One region of the Citrobacter portucalensis genome, then DNA from elsewhere that is predicted to be linked to it. Evidence: predicted binding sites of a transcription regulator. Region 1 holds the regulator's gene; each other region holds the start of a gene.
The links. Region 1 encodes LexA, which represses DNA repair genes until DNA is damaged. Its sites were predicted from a motif close to TNCTGTATGTACATACAGNA; they were not measured.
Positions count from the first base shown of each region.

Region 2: mutH (DNA mismatch repair endonuclease MutH) is a predicted target of LexA. The motif match lies at 5,106-5,125, and genes of this name have one in related genera.
Region 3: umuD (translesion error-prone DNA polymerase V autoproteolytic subunit) is a predicted target of LexA. The motif match lies at 3,583-3,602, and genes of this name have one in related genera.

Region 1 is NZ_CP092466.1:4,738,321-4,746,351, reverse strand. Features, by position in the region: gene malM (maltose operon protein MalM) at 1-135, shown strand, start outside; gene ubiC (chorismate lyase) at 316-813, shown strand; gene ubiA (4-hydroxybenzoate octaprenyltransferase) at 827-1,699, shown strand; gene plsB (glycerol-3-phosphate 1-O-acyltransferase PlsB) at 1,760-4,180, opposite strand; gene LY264_RS22885 (diacylglycerol kinase) at 4,351-4,719, shown strand; gene lexA (transcriptional repressor LexA) at 4,829-5,437, shown strand; gene dinF (MATE family efflux transporter DinF) at 5,569-6,888, shown strand; gene LY264_RS22870 (CsbD family protein) at 7,025-7,234, shown strand; gene zur (zinc uptake transcriptional repressor Zur) at 7,283-7,801, opposite strand; gene LY264_RS22860 (cupin domain-containing protein) at 7,917-8,031, shown strand, end outside.
Region 2 is NZ_CP092466.1:927,923-935,953, reverse strand. Features, by position in the region: gene thyA (thymidylate synthase) at 14-808, opposite strand; gene lgt (prolipoprotein diacylglyceryl transferase) at 815-1,690, opposite strand; gene ptsP (phosphoenolpyruvate--protein phosphotransferase) at 1,881-4,127, opposite strand; gene rppH (RNA pyrophosphohydrolase) at 4,140-4,670, opposite strand; gene mutH (DNA mismatch repair endonuclease MutH) at 5,355-6,050, shown strand; gene LY264_RS04490 (TerC family protein) at 6,126-6,839, shown strand; gene ygdR (lipoprotein YgdR) at 6,984-7,202, shown strand; gene LY264_RS04480 (NADP(H)-dependent aldo-keto reductase) at 7,309-8,031, shown strand, end outside.
Region 3 is NZ_CP092467.1:195,132-203,162, forward strand. Features, by position in the region: gene LY264_RS25695 (hypothetical protein) at 121-900, opposite strand; gene LY264_RS25700 (hypothetical protein) at 1,265-1,603, opposite strand; gene LY264_RS25705 (hypothetical protein) at 1,603-2,064, opposite strand; gene LY264_RS25710 (hypothetical protein) at 2,419-3,162, opposite strand; gene umuD (translesion error-prone DNA polymerase V autoproteolytic subunit) at 3,618-4,046, shown strand; gene LY264_RS25720 (Y-family DNA polymerase) at 4,046-5,317, shown strand; gene LY264_RS25725 (plasmid partitioning/stability family protein) at 5,321-5,644, opposite strand; gene parM (plasmid segregation protein ParM domain-containing protein) at 5,715-6,686, opposite strand; gene LY264_RS25735 (AAA family ATPase) at 6,964-7,617, shown strand; gene LY264_RS25740 (ribbon-helix-helix protein, CopG family) at 7,665-7,949, shown strand.

The DNA of each region.
Region 1 (8,031 bases):
TTTAATCAGGCGATTAAGGATGCAGTTGCAAAAGGCGATGTTGATAAAGCGCTGAAGCTGCTTGATGAAGCGGAACGTCTGGGATCCAAATCTGCCCGATCCACCTTTATCAGCAGTGTAAAAGGCAAGGGGTAAACATCTCCCCACATTGTTGATTTTGCAACAACTGGTGCGTCTCCTGGCGCACCTTTTTTTATCCTTCGGTGCGAATTGTTACACTTATGTTGCCCTACCGATCACTTAATCGTGTTTGCTCACCCCGTAATGCCTTTTCTGCGATACAATGCCTTTAGGTTATAAATCGGAGAGTAAGGCATGCCACACCCTGCGTTAACGCAACTGCGTGCGCTGCGTTATTTTGATGCGATCCCGGCGCTGGACGCCCAACTGCTCGACTGGTTGTTACTGGAAGATTCCATGACCAAACGTTTTGAGCAGCAGGGCAAAGAAGTCACCGTCACGTTGATTCGCGAAGCGTTCGTTGGGCAAAATGAGGTGGCTGAAGAACTGACTCTGCTGCCCAAAGAGTCCCGCTATTGGTTACGCGAAATCCTGTTATGCGCGGATGGTGAACCCTGGCTTGCCGGGCGTACCGTGGTGCCTGAATCAACCTTGTGCGGCCCTGAACTGGCCTTACAGAACCTGGGGAAAACCCCGCTCGGACGCTACCTGTTTACGTCATCGACATTGACCCGAGATTTTATTGAGATTGGCCGCGATGCAGCGCTGTGGGGGCGTCGTTCCCGCCTGCGGCTGAGCGGTAAGCCACTGATGCTTACCGAGCTTTTTCTGCCTGCGTCGCCGTTGTACTGAGAGGAAGATAAAGATGGAGTGGAGTCTGACGCAGAATAAGCTGCTGGCGTTTCACCGCTTGATGCGTACGGATAAGCCAATCGGCGCCTTACTGCTGCTCTGGCCTACGCTGTGGGCTCTGTGGGTGGCGACCCCAGGCATGCCGCAACTGTGGATCCTGGCAGTTTTTGTCGCTGGCGTTTGGTTAATGCGCGCCGCCGGATGCGTGGTGAATGATTATGCCGACAGGAAATTTGACGGGCACGTCAAACGCACCGCGAATCGACCGCTGCCGAGTGGGGCTGTCACCGAGAAAGAAGCCCGAACGCTGTTTGTGGTACTGGTGCTGCTGGCCTTCCTGCTGGTTTTGACCCTCAACACGATGACCATTTTGTTGTCCGTTGCGGCATTAGCATTAGCGTGGGTTTACCCGTTTATGAAGCGCTATACGCATCTGCCGCAGGTGGTGCTGGGGGCGGCGTTTGGCTGGTCGATCCCGATGGCGTTCGCCGCCGTGAGTGAATCCGTACCGCTGAGTTGCTGGCTGATGTTCCTTGCGAATATTCTCTGGGCGGTGGCCTATGATACGCAGTACGCCATGGTTGACCGGGATGATGACCTGAAGATCGGCATTAAATCGACCGCGATCCTGTTTGGTAAGAACGACAAGCTGATTATCGGTGTTTTGCAGGTTGGCGTGCTGGTGTTGATGGCGCTGGTGGGTTGGCTAAACGGGTTAGGGCTGGGTTATTACTGGTCTCTGCTGGTGGCGGGCGCGCTGTTTGTCTATCAGCAGAAACTGATCGTCAATCGCGAACGTGATGCCTGTTTTAAAGCGTTTATGAATAATAATTACGTCGGTCTGGTGTTGTTCTTAGGACTGGCGATGAGCTACTGGCATTTTTGAGTTTGGTCTAGTCTGCAAAATAAAAAACCGGTCAGTTCATTCCGACCGGTTTTTTTATGCTTACTCGCCTTGTGTAGCGCTCTCGATGGTCAGACGCACATCTGACGTGACCAGTTCGGCCAGCATCTGATAGATCTTCATCGTCTCTTCCGGTTCGGCATCTCCGGTATCGCTGATGAATCCCTCGTCACGCAGCGTCAGCACCAGAGAGCTGAACACGGCTTTATCGAAGAATTCCGGCGCGTTAATGCCGTGCAGCACTGAGAGGCGTTGCGCCACGGTGCGGCTTTCTTTCTCCAGCGTGCCACGGTTGATGGACGGGTTCGCGCTCAGCAGCCAGAAGGTAATGGCGTAGCGCTGCAACGTCTCGCGAGCACCTGCGGCCAGCAGCTGTAGCGTGCGGGAGCGGGCTGGATTGATATGCAGTTCGTCATCGGTCAGGGTGATGAGTCCCTGGCGCTGCATTTCGCTGGCCAGTTCGTCAATCACTCCGGCAAGTTCATCACGCTCCCAGCGTAAGAACAGCTCCGCTTTCAGCATCGGATACAGCGCATCAATATGCTGCTGTAGCGCGGCGCGTGAAATACGACGATGCTGAGTCACGATGGCTGCCATCAACGAAGGCAGAACCAGCATATGCGCAATGTTGTTGCGGTAGTAGGTCATCAATACCGCCTGCTCGCGCGGCAAAATGATGATGTCGCCGATGGTGTCTTTCTCGACCTCAAACTTGTTCATCTGCAAGGCGTGATCGATCAATTCACTGGCGCTCTGTGCCGGCACCGTCGAATCCGCAGCATACGGCACGTTGCGCAGCAGGCTCAGGTAGCAGTCGAGTTGTTCGGTCAGCTGTTCACGGGTCAGAGAGCGCTGGCGAGAGGCCAGTAAAGCAGTACAGCACAGGTTCATGGCGTTGGCCGCGCCTGCGTTGTTAATGCGCACCATCAAATCGGCGGCAATGTTATTCACCGTCGGCGTCAGCCAGGCCGGGCGGATAGACTCGATAGGGTCGATAGATTCACGCCACTCCGGCACATGCTGGTTGAGGTAAGTCATCAATGGCATTGGTTCACCAAAGTTGACGTAGCCCTGACCCAGGTTACGCAGCTTGCTTAAGCCACGCAGCATTTGCGGCAGGCTTTCTTTCTCTTTCGTCGCGCCACGCAGCTCTTTTGCGTAGGTGCCCACTTCCATTACGTGCTCATAGCCGATGTAAATAGGAACGAGGGTAATCGGACGTGTACCGCCGCGCAGCATCGCCTGAATAGTCATCGACAGCGTGCCGGTTTTCGGGTCGAGCAGACGACCGGTACGTGAACGGCCCCCTTCGACAAAGTACTCAACCGAGTAGCCGCGGCTGAACAGCTCGCCCAGGTATTCGCGGAAAACGGTGGAATAGAGCTTGTTGCCCTTGAAGGTACGACGAATAAAGAACGCGCCCAGACGGCGGAAAATCGGACCCGCTGGCCAGAAGTTCAGGTTGATACCGGCTGCGATGTGCGGCGGCACCAGACCCTGGTGGTACAGAACGTACGACAGCAGCATATAGTCCATATGGCTGCGGTGGCACGGAACGTACACGATTTCATGCCCATCGTGCGCCAACTGGCGTACACGTTCAGCATTGTGAACGTTAATCCCCTGATACAGACGGTTCCAGGTAAAGCCCAGAATACGGTCCGTCAAACGAATCATTTCGTAGGAGAAGTTGGCGGCAATCTCTTCCATCAGCGCAATGGCATTTTGCTGTGCTTTTTCGTGGGAGATTTTTTTACTGCGCGCTTCATCTTCTACCGCACGAGCGATCGCTTTTGAAGCTAACAGCTTATTAAACAGATCCTGGCGGGCAGGGAGGCGCGGGCCGACAGCGGCCAGACGCTGGCGAGCAAAGTGCATGCGCGCCACGCGTGCCAGCTTCTGAGCGATGATCTTATCCGTACCATGTTCATCCGCCATACGGCGCAGAGAGACCGACGGGGAGAAGCGGACAAAACTGTCGCGACCCAGCCAGGACACCGCAAAGAATTTCTGTACGCCGTTTAGCATACGTAACGGCGGATTGACCTCGCCTTTTTCACGCCCTGGCGCACGGCCAAACATCACCGAAACTGGCACCATCTGCACATCCAGATCTGGATTGCTGCGATGCAAGTCGAGATAGTTGTGGAACAGCTTGATGGACTCTTCTTTCGGCGTGTAATAGGTGAATACACGCGGACCGCCGTGAATAAACACGTAGCGCGGTAACAGCGTTCCGTCTATCTCTAGTGGTTCCAGGGGATCGGGGAGGTCGTGCACCAGACATTGGGCACGCAGCGTCAGCAAGTCAGCTTTCGAATTGTACGGTAGGACGTACATAATGGGACGCGAAGTATCGAGTCCCAATTCCGGAGCAGGTTCTGCTGGAATAGACTTGCTTTTTACCAGGACGCTTAATGGTAAATTCAGTAATTTGTAGTAAATTCGTGGCCAGCCGGACATAAACGATGTAAAGCCTCTGGTTAATAATGCAAATGCGCTGCAAGGATATCAGAAAGTTTAGTGAATTTCTGTGGTATCCGGTCATACTTCGCGCTGCTTTGCCACACCCTGAACAAACGGGGTAACGTTACAATGACATTGACGCTAATAATGTAAAAAGGTTCTTTTTGATGGCCAATAATACCACTGGATTCACCCGAATTATCAAAGCTGCAGGTTATTCCTGGAAAGGTTTTCGCGCCGCATGGATTAATGAGGCGGCATTCCGTCAGGAAAGTGTTGCTGTCCTGCTGGGCGTCGCCATCGCCTGCTGGCTGGATGTTGATGCAATTACCCGCGTGTTGTTGATTGGTTCTGTGATGCTGGTGATGATCGTTGAAATCCTCAACAGTGCGATTGAAGCGGTGGTTGATCGTATTGGTTCTGAGTACCACGAACTTTCCGGCCGGGCGAAAGATATGGGGTCGGCTGCGGTATTGCTGTCTATTTTTGTCGCTCTAATCACTTGGGGCATCCTGTTGTGGTCGCATTTGCGATAAGGCTTCCACAACTGCATAAATCTCCTGTTTTTTGTGCAGTTTGCGGTTCCAAAATCGCCTTTAGCTGTATATACTCACAGCATAACTGTATATACACCCAGGGGGCGGAATGAAAGCGTTAACGGCCAGGCAACAAGAGGTGTTTGATCTCATTAGAGATCACATCAGCCAGACAGGTATGCCACCGACGCGTGCGGAGATCGCGCAGCGTTTGGGGTTCCGTTCCCCAAACGCAGCTGAAGAACACCTGAAAGCGCTGGCGCGTAAAGGTGTGCTGGAAATTGTATCCGGCGCATCGCGCGGTATTCGACTGTTGCAGGAAGAAGAAGAAGGGTTACCGCTTGTGGGGCGCGTGGCAGCCGGTGAGCCACTTCTGGCGCAGCAGCACATCGAAGGCCACTATCAAGTCGATCCTTCACTGTTCAAACCGAACGCCGATTTTCTTCTGCGCGTTAGCGGTATGTCGATGAAAGATATCGGGATTATGGACGGTGATTTACTCGCTGTGCATAAAACCCAGGACGTGCGTAACGGCCAGGTTGTTGTTGCCCGTATTGATGACGAAGTTACGGTTAAGCGCCTGAAAAAGCAGGGAAACAAGGTTGAACTCCTGCCAGAAAACAGTGAATTTAAACCTATCGTTGTCGACCTGCGCGAACAAAACTTCACTATTGAAGGGCTGGCAGTAGGCGTCATCCGTAACGGTGAATGGCTGTAATTTTCTGTTGAATCCCTGTAGGCCGGATAAGACGATGACGTCGCCATCCGGCAACGTGCCCGGTAGCGCTGCGCTTGCCGGGCCTGCATTACATTGTCCAGTACGTCTAACTTCTTCTCAGGCCCTCCTGTATGCCTTTCTTTACCTCTTCTGATAAAGCACTCTGGCACCTCGCCTTACCCATGATCTTTTCCAATATCACCGTTCCCCTGCTGGGACTGGTGGATACCGCGGTGATTGGTCATCTGGATAGTCCGGTCTATCTTGGCGGTGTTGCGGTTGGTGCTACGGCAACCAGTTTTCTTTTTATGCTGCTGCTTTTTTTGCGCATGAGCACCACCGGTCTTACCGCCCAGGCATTTGGTGCGAAAAATCCGCAGGCGCTGGCGCGCGCACTGGTGCAGCCGCTCATGCTGGCGCTGGGAGCAGGGTTGCTTATCGCACTTTTTCGTACGCCGATTATCGATCTGGCTCTGCACATTGTTGGCGGAAGTGAAGCGGTACTGGAGCAGGCCCGACGTTTCCTCGAAATTCGCTGGTTAAGCGCACCCGCCTCGCTGGCGAATCTGGTGCTGCTCGGCTGGCTGCTTGGCGTTCAGTATGCGCGTGCGCCGGTTATCTTGTTGATTGTCGGTAATATTCTCAACATTGTGCTCGATATATGGCTGGTGATGGGCCTGCATATGAACGTGCAAGGTGCGGCACTGGCAACGGTGATTGCTGAATATGCCACCTTGCTGATCGGCCTGATGATGGTGCGCAAAGTCCTGCATATGCGCGGAATTTCGCTGGCAATGCTGAAGCAGGCGTGGCGTGGCAACTTCCGCCGTTTGCTGGCGCTTAACCGTGACATCATGTTGCGCTCGCTACTGCTGCAGCTCTGTTTTGGCGCAATCACGGTGCTGGGTGCGCGTCTGGGAGGCGATATCATTGCGGTTAATGCCGTTCTGATGACCCTGTTAACCTTTACCGCCTACGCGCTGGATGGATTTGCCTATGCCGTGGAAGCGCATTCGGGCCAGGCCTATGGGGCGCGAGATGGTAGCCAGTTGCAGGACGTCTGGCGGGCGGCCTGCCGACAGTCCGGTATTGTGGCTATTTTGTTTTCGCTGGTTTATGCCCTGTTTGGCGAGCAGATTGTTGCGCTGCTGACCTCGCTGCCGCAGATCCAACAGCTGGCCGATCGCTATCTTTTCTGGCAGGTGGTGTTACCGCTGGTGGGTGTCTGGTGTTATCTGCTCGACGGAATGTTTATTGGCGCGACGCGCGCGGCAGAAATGCGCAACAGTATGGCCGTTGCTGCCACAGGATTCGCATTAACGCTGCTGACTTTGCCGTGGCTGGGAAACCATGGCTTGTGGTTGGCGTTAACCGTTTTCCTGGCGTTGCGCGGGCTTTCACTGGCCTTTATCTGGCGACGTCACTGGCGTAATGGAACCTGGTTTGCCTGAGCGGGATGGTTAAAAATTCCGAATAGTAAATAAAACCCAGAATCACTGACTACACTTATTCTCACGTCCAGCAAAAACAGCATGTGTCTGGACATGGCACTCTCGCTATTCACAACCTAACGATGAGGACTTGATGATGAATAAAGACGAAGTCGGCGGCAACTGGAAGCAGTTTAAAGGTAAAGTGAAAGAGCAATGGGGCAAACTGACCGATGATGATATGACGGTCATTGAAGGTAAACGTGACCAACTGGTCGGTAAAGTCCAGGAGCGTTACGGTTACGCGAAAGATCAGGCGGAGAAAGAAGTTAACGATTGGGAAAAACGTAATGATTACCGCTGGTAATTAACCCTTCCCTCCTGAGAGTACAAGGATGTACGCTCTCCCGCTTACCTAGCGCCCAACTTTCTTCTTCACCTGAATCGTATGGTCATGCTGGCACTCGCCAGGATGGCGGCAAGATTCAACTTCCACACAGGCCGGACACAGCCCGTGGGCTTCAATAACGTTATGCCGCAGTGCAAAGCCCATTTTTGCCGCCAGCGTATGCATAATGTCTTCCACGCCTTCCGCACACTCTTCTTTTACCACGCCACAGCGGTCGCAAATGAACATTGCGGAACTGTGGGTTGGCTGATCGAACAGATGACAAAGCACATAGCTGTTGGTGGATTCCACCTTGTGCACGAAACCTTGTTCCAGCAGAAAATCGAGCGCACGATATACGGTAGGTGGTTTAGCCTGTGGCTCAGTTTCCCGCAACAGGTCGAGCAGGTCATAGGCGCTGATCGCACCTTCCTGCAGGCTCATCAGACGCAGTACTTCGAGGCGTTGTGGCGTAAGCCGCACGTTGCGTTGCGCGCAGAGTTTTTCAGCTTGAGCCAATAACTCTTGCGTAGTGGTTTTGTCCATTTGGCGCCTCGATTTGCGTGGAAGGTTAATCCCTTACTTTAACATGTTCTGCTTAAAACGCCGAGATCCACCGTGGTGTGCTATACCTGACGCATCGCAATACTGGAAAATAACCATGAAAAGACCCGATTGTATTCGCCACTGGCGTGAGGTTGAGGGGGCTGATGACTCCACTTATCCTGACAGCGATGAGCTATTTGCTATTGGCGCGCCGCTTGCCCGCAAGTTGG
Region 2 (8,031 bases), 1.3 Mb from region 1:
AGCATGAAACAGGTTAGATAGCTACCGGTGCTTTAATACCCGGGTGCGGATCGTAGCCTTCAATTTCGAAGTCTTCGAAGCGATAGTCAAAGATTGATTCAGGCTTACGTTTGATAACCAGTTTCGGCAGCGCGCGCGGTTCACGGCTAAGCTGCAGATGCGTTTGATCCATATGGTTGCTGTACAGGTGCGTGTCGCCGCCGGTCCAGACAAAATCACCCACTTCCAGATCGCACTGCTGCGCCATCATGTGTACCAGCAAAGCGTAGCTGGCAATGTTAAACGGCAGGCCGAGGAACACATCGCACGAACGCTGATACAGCTGGCAGGAGAGCTTGCCATCCGCCACGTAGAACTGGAAGAACGCATGGCACGGTGCCAGCGCCATTTTATCCAGCTCACCGACGTTCCATGCGGAAACGATGATGCGGCGAGAGTCCGGATCATTTTTCAGCTGGTTTAGCACGGTGGTGATCTGGTCGATATGGCGACCATCTGGCGTAGGCCACGCGCGCCATTGTTTGCCGTAAACCGGGCCTAAATTACCGTTTTCATCCGCCCATTCGTCCCAGATTGAGACGTTGTTTTCATGCAGGTAGGCAACGTTAGTATCGCCCTGCAAGAACCACAGCAGCTCATGAATGATCGAGCGTAAATGGCAGCGTTTAGTCGTAACCAGCGGGAACCCTTCCTGCAGATTAAAACGCATCTGATGACCAAAAATGGAAAGCGTTCCGGTTCCGGTACGGTCGTTTTTCTGTGTGCCTTCATCCAGCACTTTTTGCATCAGTTCTAAATACTGTTTCATGGTTCCTCAGGAAACGTGTTGCTGTGGGCTGCGGCGGTACGCCCAAACCATCATAATAATGCCTGCGACAATCATCGGGATAGAGAGGATCTGCCCCATGCTGATGTACTGTACCCAGGTGCCGGTAAACTGCGCATCCGGCTGGCGGAAGAATTCAACAATAATACGAAACGCGCCATAACCAATCAGGAACAGACCGGATACCGAACCCATCGGGCGCGGTTTGCGAATGTACAAGTTCAGAATGATAAACAGCACAACGCCTTCCAACGCCATCTCATAAAGCTGTGAGGCGTGGCGTGGCAGCGAGCCGTAGGTATCAAAAATAGACTGCCATTGCGGGTTAGTTTGCAGCAGTAAAATATCTTCGGTACGGGAGCCCGGGAACAGCATGGCGTACTTGAAGTTCGGGTCAACGCGTCCCCACAGCTCACCGTTGATAAAGTTGCCCAGACGCCCTGCACCCAGGCCAAACGGAATCAGCGGGGCAATGAAATCAGAAACCTGGAAGAACGAACGCTTAGTGCGTTTGGCGAAGATAATCATCACCAGGATCACACCGATAAGTCCACCGTGGAAGGACATACCGCCGTCCCAGACGCGGAACAGATACAGGGGATTATCGAGGAATAACGGGAAGTTATAGAACAGTACGTAACCAATACGCCCACCGAGGAAAACCCCGAGGAAGCCCGCATACAGTAAGTTTTCTACTTCATTTTTGGTCCAGCCACTGCCCGGACGATTCGCGCGGCGCGTCGCCAGCCACATCGCGAAAATAAACCCCACCAAATACATTAAGCCGTACCAGTGAAGCGCGACGGGTCCGATTGAGAAAATGACCGGATCGAAATCCGGAAAATGCAGATAGCTACTGGTCATCTGTCACCACAAGTTCTTGTTATTTCGCTGAAGTCAGACAGCAATTGATAAGCGCGCCTGCATAATGCAGGCGCTCCAAAGGTGCGAATGATAGCACAAGGGGTTAGAAGCGGATGCCGGGAAGATGTAAAAGATCTGTATAGGTAATCTCTATCCCCCGTAATACCTGATAGCGCTACGCTTGTCAGACCTACAATCCCCCGCGAATCAAGCCCCCCATGCCACGACGCTCCATGAAGGCCGCTACCTGATGGCGTACTTCTGTTGCCATCTGTGCCTCCAGGCTGCGCTGCGCCAGCGTTTGCGCCTCATCAAAATCGATATGGCGCAGCAGATATTTTACGCGAGCGACAGAACGACCGTTCATCGACAAATGACGGAAACCGAGACCGATCAGAATAGCCACGCACATCGGGTCGCCCGCCATTTCACCACACAGGCGCAAATCGATACCGCTTCTTTCGGCTTCCTGCGCAATCATCGCCAGCGCACGCAACATCCCCGGATGCAGGCTGTCATAAATGCTGGCTACCCGTGTGTTGTTACGATCGACGGCCAGTATGTACTGGGTAAGGTCGTTGGTTCCAACCGAGATAAAGTCTATCCGGTTTGTCAGATGCGGCAGCATGAACACCATCGACGGAACTTCCAGCATGATGCCAATGCGCGGTTTCGGGATCTCGTAACCGATCATCTCCTCCACTTCGCGTCCGGCGCGTTCAATCAAACGTCGCGCTTCGTCCACTTCATCGATGCTGGTTACCATCGGCAGCAAAATGCTCAGGTTTCCGGTTGCCGCATTCGCACGCAGCATAGCGCGAACCTGGATCAAAAAGATCTCCGGCTGATCGAGCGTTATGCGGATCCCTCGCCAGCCAAGGCAGGGGTTCTCTTCACTGATCGGCATGTAGGGCAGCTGTTTATCGGCGCCGACATCCAGCGTACGCAGGGTCACCGGCTTGTCGTTAAACATTTGCAGCATACCCTGGTACTGCGCAACCTGTTCTTCTTCCGAAGGAAAACCGCTTTGCAGCATGAACGGAATTTCGGTGCGATACAGGCCAATGCCGTCGATTCGGCTACCCAGCTTTTCTTCATGTTCCGGGCTGAGGCCCGCATTGAGCATCACCTTCACGCGCTCGCCGCTTTTCAGCTGTGCTGGCTGGTTGACGTCGTCTTCCGCCAGGCGGCTCAGCTCAATTTCTTCACTGATAAGACGCTGGTATTCCTGGATCAATACCGGTTCCGGATCGACCAGCAGTTCACCGCGATAACCGTCCACCACCAGCGTACGGCGATGCAGCACCGACGGCTGGATATCGGCCCCCATAACGGTAGGGATACCCAGCGCACGCACCATAATTGCCGCATGAGAGTTGGCTGCGCCGTCCCGGACAACCACGCCAACTAACCGGTCCTGAGGAAGCTCCGCCAGCGTGGTCGCCGAAAGTTCGTCCGCCACCAGCACAAAGCGTTCCGGCCAGGCATTCGGCCCCTGGATAGAGTCATCAAGGTGGAACAGCAGGCGCTGGCCCAGCGCGCGTAAATCTCCGGCCCGCTCTTTGAGGTAGTTATCGCTCAGCGCGGCGAACTGTTCGGCAAACTTTTCGATGATCGTTTTAACCGCCCACTCGGCCACCGAACCGTTATCCACTTCCGCAAACAGCTCGCGGCGCAGACGGGTATCGGAAAGTAAGTGCGAGTAAAGATCAAAGATCGCCGCCGTTTCTTTCTGCGCCCCAGCGGTAAAACGCTTACTGTAGCGGCGGAATTCGTTCGCCGCCTCTTCCAGCGCACCGGTCAGTCGCTCGCGTTCAAGCACAGGATCCAGCGTTGAAGCCTGGTAGACCTGTTCCATCAACGGCAGCGTCGCATCCTGCCAACCTTCGGCTATTGCCACACCGGGAGCGGCTGGCAGCGCACGGATGCGCGTTTGACGGTACTGGCCGAACAGCGCGTTTAGCTGCGACTGCGAAAGTATGGCCGCCATTTGCGTGGCGAGCGTGACGAGGAAAGACTCTTCACTTTCATCGTACTGACGCAGTTCACGCTGCTGCACCACCAGCACACCTAAAAGCTGGCGACGCTGAATGATCGGTACGCCTAAGAATGCACGAAAACGCTCTTCTTTTACCGAAGGAATGTATTTAAAGCTGGGATGTTTTTGCGCATCGGCGAGGTTGATAGGTTCCGCCAGCCTGCCAACCAGGCCAACGATACCTTCATCAAACGCGAGTGCGACAGTGCGACCACGTGGTTTTTTTAGTCCCCGGGTCGCCATGAGGTAATAACAACGTCGATCGTGATCGGCCAGATAGACCGAGCAGACCTCTGTATCCATCGCAAGACAGATGTCGGTAACCAGTATATTCAGCGCTTCGTTCAGACGCGGAGCACTGGCCACCTTTTCGACTATTTCGCGCAGGCGGGTGAGCATAATTTGCGTAGCTTAACCTCTTTTACGTCTGTACGCAGGTGCGCTTTGTGGCTTAGGAGTGCTCTCCTGAAGCGCCATGACAACACTTGCGAATTCTTTCATCACCCTGCGATAGACATCGCGTTTAAATGACACCACCTGTCGAACCGGATACCAGTAACTCACCCAGCGCCAGCCGTCGAACTCAGGTGTACTGCTGGTTTGCATATTGATTTCAGCATCACTGCTGACCAATTGCAGAAGAAACCATTTTTGTTTCTGGCCGATACAAACCGGCTTTGTGTCCCAACGCACCAAACGTTTCGGTAACTTGTAACGCAACCAGTTACGAGTAGAAGCAAGGATCCGTACATCTTTACGACTGAGACCCACTTCCTCAAAGAGTTCCCGGTACATCGCCTGCTCTGCTGTCTCTCCTGCATTGATCCCACCTTGTGGGAATTGCCAGGAGTGCTGACCAAATCGCCGGGCCCACATGACCTGCCCCTGGCGGTTACAAATTACTATCCCTACATTCGGGCGGTAGCCATCGTCATCAATCACCGGACTACCTCAACATAAACCTTATATACAAACGATTGTTTCACACTCCTGAGGGGCGGTAAACCACTCTGTTAAGGGTGCGATATTCTAATAACAATTGAATAACTCACAGTTAAAGGCCGAGTTATAAACAGAAGAAGGGCAAGCAAGGCGATTTTATTCACCTTTTCTGTGGATATAGTTGTGAAGAAGTACGGAATTACTATGGGAAAACCCAGAACAGTCCGAATAAGACATTCGTCACGTATCAAAAATACTCTTATACATTCATAAAGTTAAAACCGATCAACGCAGATTAACACACAGAAATGTGATGTGCATCACGCATACGATCTTCACGCTGATGAAAGATCGACCAGCGTTGGTTTTACCCACAGATTATGCCAATAAGTTAGGCACAATTTGTGTGAAAATTCGATTTTCGTCGCACGTCAAGGCTGTAAATTGAAACAGTAGTGGGGGTTTTTCACAGTTATCCCATCTTTCTGTGGATAACATGGTGTAAGATCCTGTTCATTGTCAGTGACCAGAATTGGAAAACCCGCTTCGCTGTTGCGCAACTCCGCGAACGTGAATCTAAAAACCAATATAAATCATAGAATTGAATAAAGCATGTGGAAAAAGATAAACTCTGTCCACACGGTATAAAATCACTGCTCATTTTTTCACCTAAGGGTTAACCCGATGCCAGAACTCCGTCCGTTGCTTTCTCCCCCTGAATCTGAAGCCCAGTTGCTGAGCCAGGCACGGCAGCTTTCGGGCTACGCGTTAGGAGAATTAGCGGCAATGGCGGGAATCGTTACGCCGAAGGATCTTAAGCGCGATAAAGGCTGGATTGGCGTCCTGCTGGAAATCTGGCTCGGTGCCAGCGCGGGCAGTAAACCAGAGCAGGATTTTGCGGCGCTGGGCGTGGAGCTGAAAACGATCCCTGTGGACAGTCTTGGCAGACCGCTGGAAACCACCTTTGTGTGTGTGGCACCGTTAACCGGCAATACCGGCGTCACCTGGGAAACCAGCCATGTACGACACAAACTCAAACGTGTTCTGTGGATCCCGGTAGAAGGCGAACGCAGCATCCCTCTGGCTGAGCGCCGCGTCGGCTCTCCCCTGCTGTGGAGCCCGAATGAAGAAGAAGAGCAGCAATTACGGCTGGACTGGGAAGAACTAATGGACATGATTGTACTAGGCCACGTCGAACGCATCACCGCTCGCCATGGGGAAGTACTGCAACTGCGTCCTAAAGCCGCCAACGCCCGCGCGCTTACCGAGGCCATTGGCGCCAACGGCGAACCCATCCTGACCCTGCCACGCGGCTTTTACCTGAAAAAGAACTTCACCCGCGCATTGCTTGAGCGACATTTCTTGTTCCAGGCGCAATAGGCACCGTCCGGCCTTTCACCCGCCGCGTTACGGGCCTATAATTACCGCTTCTTTTTTTTGGCAGGACTTTGTTCGATGTTATTTGCATGGATAACCGATCCTAACGCCTGGCTTGCGCTCGGTACGCTGACGCTGCTGGAGATCGTTCTTGGGATCGACAATATTATTTTCCTTTCTCTGGTTGTAGCTAAACTCCCGACAGCGCAACGCAATCATGCCCGACGTATTGGGCTGGCGGCGGCGATGATCATGCGTCTGGCACTGCTGGCTTCTATCGCCTGGGTCACGCGGCTGACAAACCCGCTATTCGAGCTGTTTGGCGAGGCGATATCAGCACGCGACCTGATCCTTCTGCTGGGGGGATTGTTCCTGATCTGGAAAGCCAGCAAGGAGATCCACGAATCCATTGAAGGTGAGGAAGAGGGGTTAAAAACCCGCGTATCTTCTTTCCTGGGCGCGATTGTGCAGATCATGTTGTTAGACATTATCTTCAGTCTGGATTCCGTGATTACTGCGGTTGGCTTGTCCGATCATCTGTTTATTATGATGGCGGCGGTGGTGATTGCCGTAGGCGTGATGATGTTTGCCGCGCGCCCAATTGGCGAGTTTGTCGATCGCCACCCTTCGGTGAAAATGCTGGCGCTCTCGTTTCTGATTCTGGTCGGTTTTACGCTGATTCTGGAAAGTTTCGACGTCCACGTTCCGAAAGGATATATCTATTTCGCCATGTTCTTCTCTATCGCGGTAGAGACCCTGAACCTGTGGCGTAATAAAAAAAATCCGCTCTGATGAAATCCATCGCTCCCCGCAAGGGGAGCGAATGCCAGCCACACCTACCCCTTCTCACAGTTTAAGATTTTACTGCTTTCACCCTGCACAACTTCGCGTTATTACTAAACTATTGTCAGACGCAGGCCATGTGAGGATAAGCAGATGAAAAAATGGGCAGTTTTGATTTCCGCCGTAGGACTGGCTTTTGCCGTTTCCGGATGCAGCAGCGATTATGTAATGGCGACAAAAGATGGTCGAATGATCCTGACCGATGGAAAACCAGAAATTGACGATGATACCGGTCTGGTGAGCTATCACGACCAGCAGGGCAATGCGATGCAGATTAACCGCGATGATGTGTCTCAAATCATTGAACGCTGATGGTTGAGGTCAGCAGCGCGCTGGCCTTAACAATTTTACTTCCCTTTTTCTCTTCCCTCAGCCATTTTTATAATCCTTATGTCGTGATTATAAAAAGGAAACGGCTATGCAATATCACCGTATACCCCACAGCTCGCTGGAAGTCAGTACACTGGGGCTGGGCACAATGACGTTTGGTGAACAAAACAGCGAAGCCGACGCACATGCACAGCTCGATTATGCCGTAGCACAGGGCATTAATTTGATCGACGTTGCCGAGATGTATCCGGTACCGCCGCGTCCTGAAACCCAGGGTCTCACCGAAACCTACGTAGGTAACTGGCTCGCCAAACACGGCAGCCGCGAAAAGCTGATCGTTGCGTCTAAGGTCAGCGGACCATCACGTAACAACGACAGCGGCATTCGACCGAATCAGGCGCTGGACCGTAAAAATATCCGTGAAGCGCTGCACGACAGCCTGAAAAGACTGAAAACCGATTATCTGGATCTGTATCAGGTTCACTGGCCGCAGCGCCCGACCAACTGTTTTGGTAAGTTAGGCTACAGTTGGACAGACTCCGCGCCGGTCGTTTCCCTTCTCGATACGCTGGACGCGCTGGCCGAGTTTCAGCGCGCCGGGAAAATTCGCTACATCGGCGTTTCTAATGAAACCGCGTTTGGCGTGATGCGCTATCTGCACCTGGCGGACAAACACGATCTGCCACGCATCGCCACCATCCAGAACCCCTACAGCCTGCTGAACCGCAGCTTTGAGGTTGGACTGGCTGAAGTGAGCCAGTATGAAGGCGTTGAGCTGCTGGCTTACTCTTGCCTGGGCTTCGGTACGTTA
Region 3 (8,031 bases), on a different replicon from region 1:
ACCGCACGAAATCTCATCCCCCGCGCGCCCGTAACAGCGTGGAGGTCGCGCTGGTATAGCGGAGCAGCGCGACATCCGATTCCTGTACAGAACTGCGGGGCAATCTGCCCCGCCCGTCGGTCACGCAGCAATCCGGATTCCGGAGAATGACCGCATCATCGCGTCAATTTCGACGCGGGCCTCGCTGACCGCATCACGTAACCAGCGGCGCTCAAACCATACGCGTGATGGGCTGTCCGGGTGACGCAGCGCGAACGGTACGTCCGTGACACCAACAACGCGACCGTGACATTCGAGACGGATCTGGAGGCGACGAAACGTTTCCTGCCCGTCGAGGACGGCTTTCAGGCGCGCGTCGAGAGTGTCGTTATCCCACTCGGTATCATCGCTTCCGGCTTCCACTTCAATCACGGAGAGCGTGAAGTTGCGCGTCCGGCGGGTAAACACCAGAGGATCAGCAGCAGGACGCAGGGCTTCTGTCAGGCGGTATCCGGCAGCGGCGACACAGCTACAGACATGGTTGATTTCGTCTCGCAGGGCTTTCAGGAGGCACAGGATTTGTTTTACCGACATCCCGGCAGGACAGTTATCGTATTCCAGCGAAATCGTGCCAGCGTGGGCTTTGCGGTGGCCCAGCGAGTTGCGGTAAAGACGAACAATCAGATCGCTCCCGCTAACTAATGGCAGCAGTTCATTCAGTGCGCTATCCGGCATCAGGCCACGCAGCGCAATTTCAGGCAACAGGCGCAGCAGATCGGACGCCCCCAGTTGGCCATAGAAAGCGACGCCTTCCCCACGCGAATAATTCAGGCTGGTATCGATATCCATCGTGGCTGGCCAGCCACGGGCAACCAGCGTGTTACGGGTGTGACGGTGCATAAAGCGATAAGCGGTGGTCATAGTTTTCTCCTTGTCTCGACGCGGCGACTGCTTCGCCGTGCCGATACGACAGCCCGACGATCCGCGGGAAATGCAAGGGCGGAACCGGAGGCCGCAGCGCAGATAAAAAGCAGAAACGGTCTGGACGGTTATCGAGCGAAACCTGAGCGAGAGAACGACGGGAAGAACGTTGAAAAACATAAAAAATTTACTGCGACCGGGCGATGGTGGAGATGGCCCGGCCATGTCCCTTGCATTAACCGCAGTCGGGCTATAGTGGAGGCACGGCGTTGACACCCGCCGCGACACCGGCGCGGCATAAAAAGCGGAGTCCACGACATCCTTATGGCTGATTTGGCGGGCTGACAATGCAGCCCGGCCACGGTTAGCGGGTGAATTCGTCCCAGTGTTCGTTGAACTGATTCTGAACCCGCGGGCTTGTCAGATCACCGGTAACAACCCAGGCATCCAGGAATTTAAGCCCCTGCAGGATAGAACTTTCAACATCATCAAGCAGTGTGATGCTGTTAAACCAGACCGACTTTCCGGAACGATAAGCCCATCGGCAGCCATCACTCTCTTCCAGGCATTCCTGCCACCAGGTTCTCCCCATATAAACAACCCCGGCTTCCGCCAGCGCCAGACTCTCCGCCTGGATCAGGAAATATGACGGAAACTCAAGATCAGAAACTTCGATATCGACGCCAATCAACCAGGTATTCATTATTTCTTTGCCTCTTCAATCGCCCACTGCAGGTGATCCCAGTTGAAACCGATATTGGCATCATGGCATTCATCAGCGAGTGCCATCGCAGCCTCAATCGTCTCGTTGTCCAGCGTGTTATCGAGCGAAAGGAAATCGTCGGCCAGCCAGAACGTCCCTGTACAAAGTGCATCCAGAGGATGTTGCTGCAATCTGGCAATCATCCCCGATACAGTCATTTCACGACGCCACAGACCAGGTGCCGGGAAAACTGCGTTGGCCACATCAAACCACTCCCAGTCTCCTGGCGGTACCGGCCATTTCACCATTTCGGTCTGAACGCCTGGTAGCCGGGACAGACGCTCAAGGATCTCCCCCAGGGAAAACTTATGGCCACTTACATCGTCACTGGCCAGACAGTGGCCATTGAGAAACACCGCATGCTGGCCATCATCCAGCGTAATACACGTCAGCTTAAACATATTTCCCTCCTTAACCCGGCACCCATCTGCGCCGTGCCGACACGACAGCCCGACGATCAGTGGTTAATGCAAGGGCGCCAGCAAGGCCGGTAGCCGGTAATAGCAGAGGCGTTCCGGACGGGTTTTCCGTGAAAATTGAGCGGAAAACCGACGGAAGGAACGGCGATAAGACGTTAAATCCTAGGCGGCCGGGCGCAGCTGGCGGCGCAGCTTCCCTTGCATTCACCACAGTCGGGCTATAGTGAAGGCACGGCGCACCCATGCCTGAAGATGGGATAACCAGACGCTGCCGGTTCAATGCCGGCAGTGGATGGCTGGGGAGAGATGATGAGCCCCGGTTTCCCGGGGACATATTCAGGAAAAACTAGCGCTAAGTTCCCGGTCGTGGATGATGCGTTGGCGCACCTCATCAGCCAGATCATGGAGTACGTTCAGAGGTAGCCAATGGCGTACTGGCGCTCCCGGACGAATAATGCAAATGCCGGCGCTGCGGTCACCTTCACGGACCATGTCAAAATCACGGTAAATCGCGAGGCCAACGGCAACGACTGCGGCCCCATGGTGAAAAATTTCTGTCAGCCATAGTTGCTGTTGTTCAGCATCCGGGCGCATCAGCGGCGGCATATCATTCCACGCTTCACCAAAAACCCAGAAGTGGCGTGTCTGGCGTTCAAAAATATTGATCCCTTCATACTGGGCTCCGGTCATGTCGTTAATAATGCCGGCATCAATGAAGATCTGACGGCACAGGACCATCAAATCGGCTTCAATCGCTTCAGCCAGGCCAATACCGACCGGGTTCGCCTCCTCAAAATCAATCCGAAAACAGGGATCACCTTTCAGGATTTCGCCGCTGACGCTTGCACACAGATTGAGATCACTGCACATCTGCTGCAGGCCATGGACCGCACGGACATCAAGATGGCCACGTGAAGCAATTGCCGGCAGCATCGCCATAATAGATTCGGTAGTGATATGGCCCGAAATAGTGAAGCAATAACAGTTCGCATCAGGCTGGACAACGACTGACGACGGCCAGTTGTTTTCTGACAGGATCTGACGGCTGCGGGTTGGTGCAAGAGTCATATAAAGATTCATAGGGTGCTCCTTCGTTTGATTTACCAGGCTTCTTCTGCCGTAGCTTTTTACGTACGGGAGGATGTCTCCCGCCATAAGTGACAGGCGGCAACGTGCCATCAGGCAAAAATCAAGTTCCGGAGGCAAAGCCGCAGCGCAAGCGACCAGAGGGAGTGCGAACGGGTGCAGTTGCAGGCGACTTTATTTTTGCCGGCACGGTGCAACTGTTTAAGCGATGGCTGGAGATAATCTGACTGCAATAGAGCAGCAAAGTGACTTCATTGGATATACCCACATCGTTATCCCCCGATTCTGTGGATAAGTAACCCAGCTCTCAACGAGAGCAAGATACCACATCACCGGTGGAGTTTTTCCAGGAACTACAGAGGGTTAAAGGCAGCAAAAAATCAATACTTGAAAGTGTCTTCAATAAGGCAATAATACTGTATATGCAAACAGTATTATTTGAGGTGGTTATGTTTGAGTTTATACGTGCTGACAGCAATCCTGAGTTGACGCCCATCCCTCTCTATAGCGATCGCTGCCAGGCCGGGTTCCCCTCACCGGCCCAGGATTACGTGGAGGCCGAACTAGACCTGAACCAGTACTGTATATCGCGGCCCAGCTCAACCTATTTTGTACGAGCTATCGGCAACTCGATGACCGACATCGGCCTGCATTCGGGCGACTTGATGATCGTCGATAAAGCCGAACAGGCTCAACACGGAGACATCGTCATAGCTGAGATAGAGGGAGAGTTCACGGTTAAGAGATTGCTGCTGAGGCCACGGCCTGGACTCCAGGCGATGAACCCAGCCTACCCAACTCTATGGCCAGACCCGGAGAACCTGCAAATTTTCGGTGTCGTAACTGCCTTTGTACACAAAACCCGGGGACATGAATGATGTTCGCCCTGGCAGATGTGAACAGCTTCTATGCGAGTTGTGAGAAGGTCTTTCGTCCTGACTTACGTGATAAACCAGTGGTTGTTCTTAGCAATAATGATGGTTGTGTTATAGCCAGATCGAAGGAAGCGAAGCGGCTTGGAATCAAAATGGGGATCCCCTGGTTTCAGCTAAAAGCAATGCAGTTCCCGGAGAAAGTCCTTACGTTTTCCAGTAATTATGAGCTGTACGCAAGTCTGAGCAACCGGGTCATGGCACATCTGGAAGAACTGGCGCCCCGCGTTGAGCAGTATAGTATCGACGAAATGTTCCTGGATATTCGCGGCATCGATGGCTGTACTGACTTTGAAGATTTCGGACGGCAGCTGCGCGAGCATGTCCTAAGAGGAACCGGACTGACAATTGGCGTCGGGATGGGACCGACAAAAACTTTAGCAAAATCAGCGCAATGGGCATCTAAGGAGTGGCCGCAATTTGGTGGCGTGCTGGCCCTGACTACTGGCAATCTCCGTAGGACGGAGAAACTGCTCTCACTGCAGCCAGTGGAGGAAATCTGGGGGGTTGGTCGCCGCATAGGCAAAAAGCTGAATACATACGGCGTGACGACTGCGCTGCAGCTGGCGCGCATGAACCCTGCCTTTGTACGCAAGAACTTTACCGTGGTGCTGGAGCGGACCGTACGCGAGCTGAACGGTGAGGCCTGTATATCTCTTGAAGAGGCCCCGCCCGCGAAGCAGCAGATTGTCTGCAGCCGATCATTCGGAGAGCGCATCACGACTTACGAAGCGTTGCGACAGGCTATCTGCCAGTACGCCGAACGCGCGGCTGAAAAATTGCGGGGAGAACATCAGTTCTGCCGGCACATATCGGTCTTTATCAAAACCTCCCCTTTCGCAGTCAACGAACCGTATTACGGCAACGTGGCCAGTGAAAAGCTTCTAGTACCCACACGCGACACCCGGGACATCATTAAAGCCTCAGTAAAAGCCCTGGACTGTATCTGGCTCGACGGGCATCGATATGCAAAGGCTGGAGTAATGCTGAATGACTTCACTCCTACGGGGGTAGCACAGTTAAATCTTTTCGATGACGTTAAGCCGCAGGAACGAAGCGAGGAGCTAATGAAAGCCCTGGATGGCATAAACCACTCAGGGCTCGGGAAGGTATGGTTTGCTGGGCGCGGAATAGCGCCGGACTGGCAGATGAAAAGAGAAATGCTGTCGCCGGCATACACAACTAAATGGACTGATATACCGTGCGCCTCAATTTGAGTATCAGAGGAAGCTCTTCATTTTTTCTCGGGCTTCTTCCAGTCGCTGCTGCTCATCATCCTCTACGACTTCGGGCTTGATTGCAGGAGCAAACTGCCCTGCTCCCAGTTCCTGAAGCACTGAGCGAATATCAGCCTGCGTAGGTTTCCATCCGGTAGTCTGACTGAGCAGCCCGGTCAGCTGGTCAGCTGTAAACTCCTTGTTCAGCATTGCGGCCAGAAGCGCGGGCAATCTAGGGTCCAGTTGCTGCAGAGCCATTCCGGAAATAAACGCATTCCGGAACAACTCGCCCCGGGCAGAACGGGGAACGGCTTCAATGACTTCCAGAGCCTGTCTGTCTGCATCCCTCTCAGGATGCAGATATAACGTGAATTTTTTCCGTTCCTCACTCACTTCATTACTCCCCTTTAAATACGGCGATCGCTTCTACCAGTGCGGTCTGTGGAGAGGACATCATAACCACTTTCGGACCCAGATGTTGCCATGCCGCCTGGACTGCCGTTTCGATAAGCGGCGCACCACCACCGACAATATAAACCCGGTTTACATGACGGAAATCGGCAAGATCATCCACCACTCTAGCCCCCAGACTGACGATTGCGCTTTCAATGGTATCCATCACCAGTGGGATTTTGCTCTCGTCATTAATCACCTGGCGGACAAAATCCATATCATGGCGGTGTTTTATCAATTCATCAGCCACCATGGCACTGGTATCACTTGAAGCCATACGAAGCGCACTGAGGGCACTCTGAGTGACCATTGACACACCAATACCCGAATTACCATGAATGGCACTGACCGCATCAAACTGCCCGACAATGACGCCAACATCGAGAGTCGTTCCGCCAAGGTCGATTACCAGCGATTTCTCGTAAGGCCCGACACTGTCTTTTACCAGACGGGTAAACACGGCAGGCAGGGATTCCGGCATAACTTCAACGTGTTCAATACTGAACGTCTCACCTTTGTTCAGTTTTACCGGCCGCATAAGGTTGTCGATCTTGCGTTGAATGTTGAGCTCATTCTTCTGGCATTCTTTTGTATAGAACTCACTGATAGGCAGTGTCACCGTCAGTGAAACAGCCTGTGGCTTCAGCCCGCTGTTAAGTAATGCATGATGTACAGCCAGAACATTCACATCAGTGTACTGATACTCAATATGAGTCGTCAGGATAGACTGATTGCTGACTTCATCATAGGTGTACTTCTTGCCATCGAGCTCGTAGTTAAAAGTCTGTCGATTTCCCAGCCCCTCTACCTTCCAGCCGGTACGGAATGAGTTCGCAGATACTGACGTCTGCAGCTTCTTCCCGGCATACCAGGCAAGTTTTACGTTTGTTGATCCGTCATCACAGAAAATATTCATTATCATTCCTTAGCCCAGACATCGATAACACTCAAAGTGAGTATTAACAAATATTCTCACGGCAGTGCAACTACTCACTTTGAGTTCCTTCGAGCATGATAATATCAAAACAAACTCATAATCAAATCATTTGAACATCGAAAACACATTATTTTAATATTACTTTGACATCAAAGTGAGTTGAGATGACTTTCACCAAAAAGCATCGCTATCGGTTGACATGACAGCCAAAAAAACTATTATCATGATATTGTTTTAATATTAAAAAGGGATTGCAATGATACTTACGATAGCTAACACAAAAGGTGGCGTAGGTAAGTCTACGCTCGCGGTCAACATTGCCGTAAAAAGAGCCCTTCAGGGGAAAAAAGTTTGGTTAGTCGATGGTGATAAACAGGGTTCGTCGCAAACAGCTATTTTGGTTCGTTCAGAGGACGGTGTTGAGCCAGGTATTGCTTGCTCGCATTACCCTGAAGGTCCGGTATTAAGGAGCCAGGTTTTACAACAGAAAGATAACTATGACGATATCATCATCGAATGCGGGGGCCGAGATTCCACTGCTATGAGGGCAGCTCTGACAATCACAGACGTCCTTTTAGTCCCTTCAGCACCGGGAAGTTTCGAAGCTTGGGCTATGGATGCCAACGCCGAGCTAATCAAAGAAGCGCGGAGCATAAGAGATGGGTTGGTCTGCTATTCGCTTTTGAACAAAGCAGATACTCAAGCCAGATCCTCCTACAACAGAGATATGCTGGAAATGATGGAAGAGTACAAAGAGGACATCCCAATCCTCGACAAAGTCATCTATCAAAGAAAAGTCTACGCCAATGCTGCAGGCAGTGGAAGAACCGTAAGTGAACTGAAATTACGTTCGCATGAAAAGATTGCAGTACAAGAGCTAGATACTCTCATATCAACACTATTTGAATAGTTAAATGCAATCAAAATAATATTAAAGTAATGTATAGGTGATATGAAATGGCGCTCCAAAAAAAACCCAAAAACCAGCAATCTGTTTCAAATAATGAGGCAGTAGAAAACTTCATAAACTCAGCCCCCGATGCAAAAATCCCCGCGTCGAAGGGAGTAGTTAAAGGTAAAAAACAGCAGATCACAATCACGATGGACCCTGAACTGATTAAGCGTATAGATGAAGCAGCTGCAGAGAACGGGCAATCCCGCGCTGCTTTCATTAATATGTCATGCATAAACATACTGGACTATGGTTTGCAAATTGCTGGCAAGAAGAAAATCAGCGACTAAAAACATCAAAACACAATGAAAGCAATATCTATTTGATGTTGTTTTAATATTAAAACAACATCAAATCAATCTTTTCTGATTC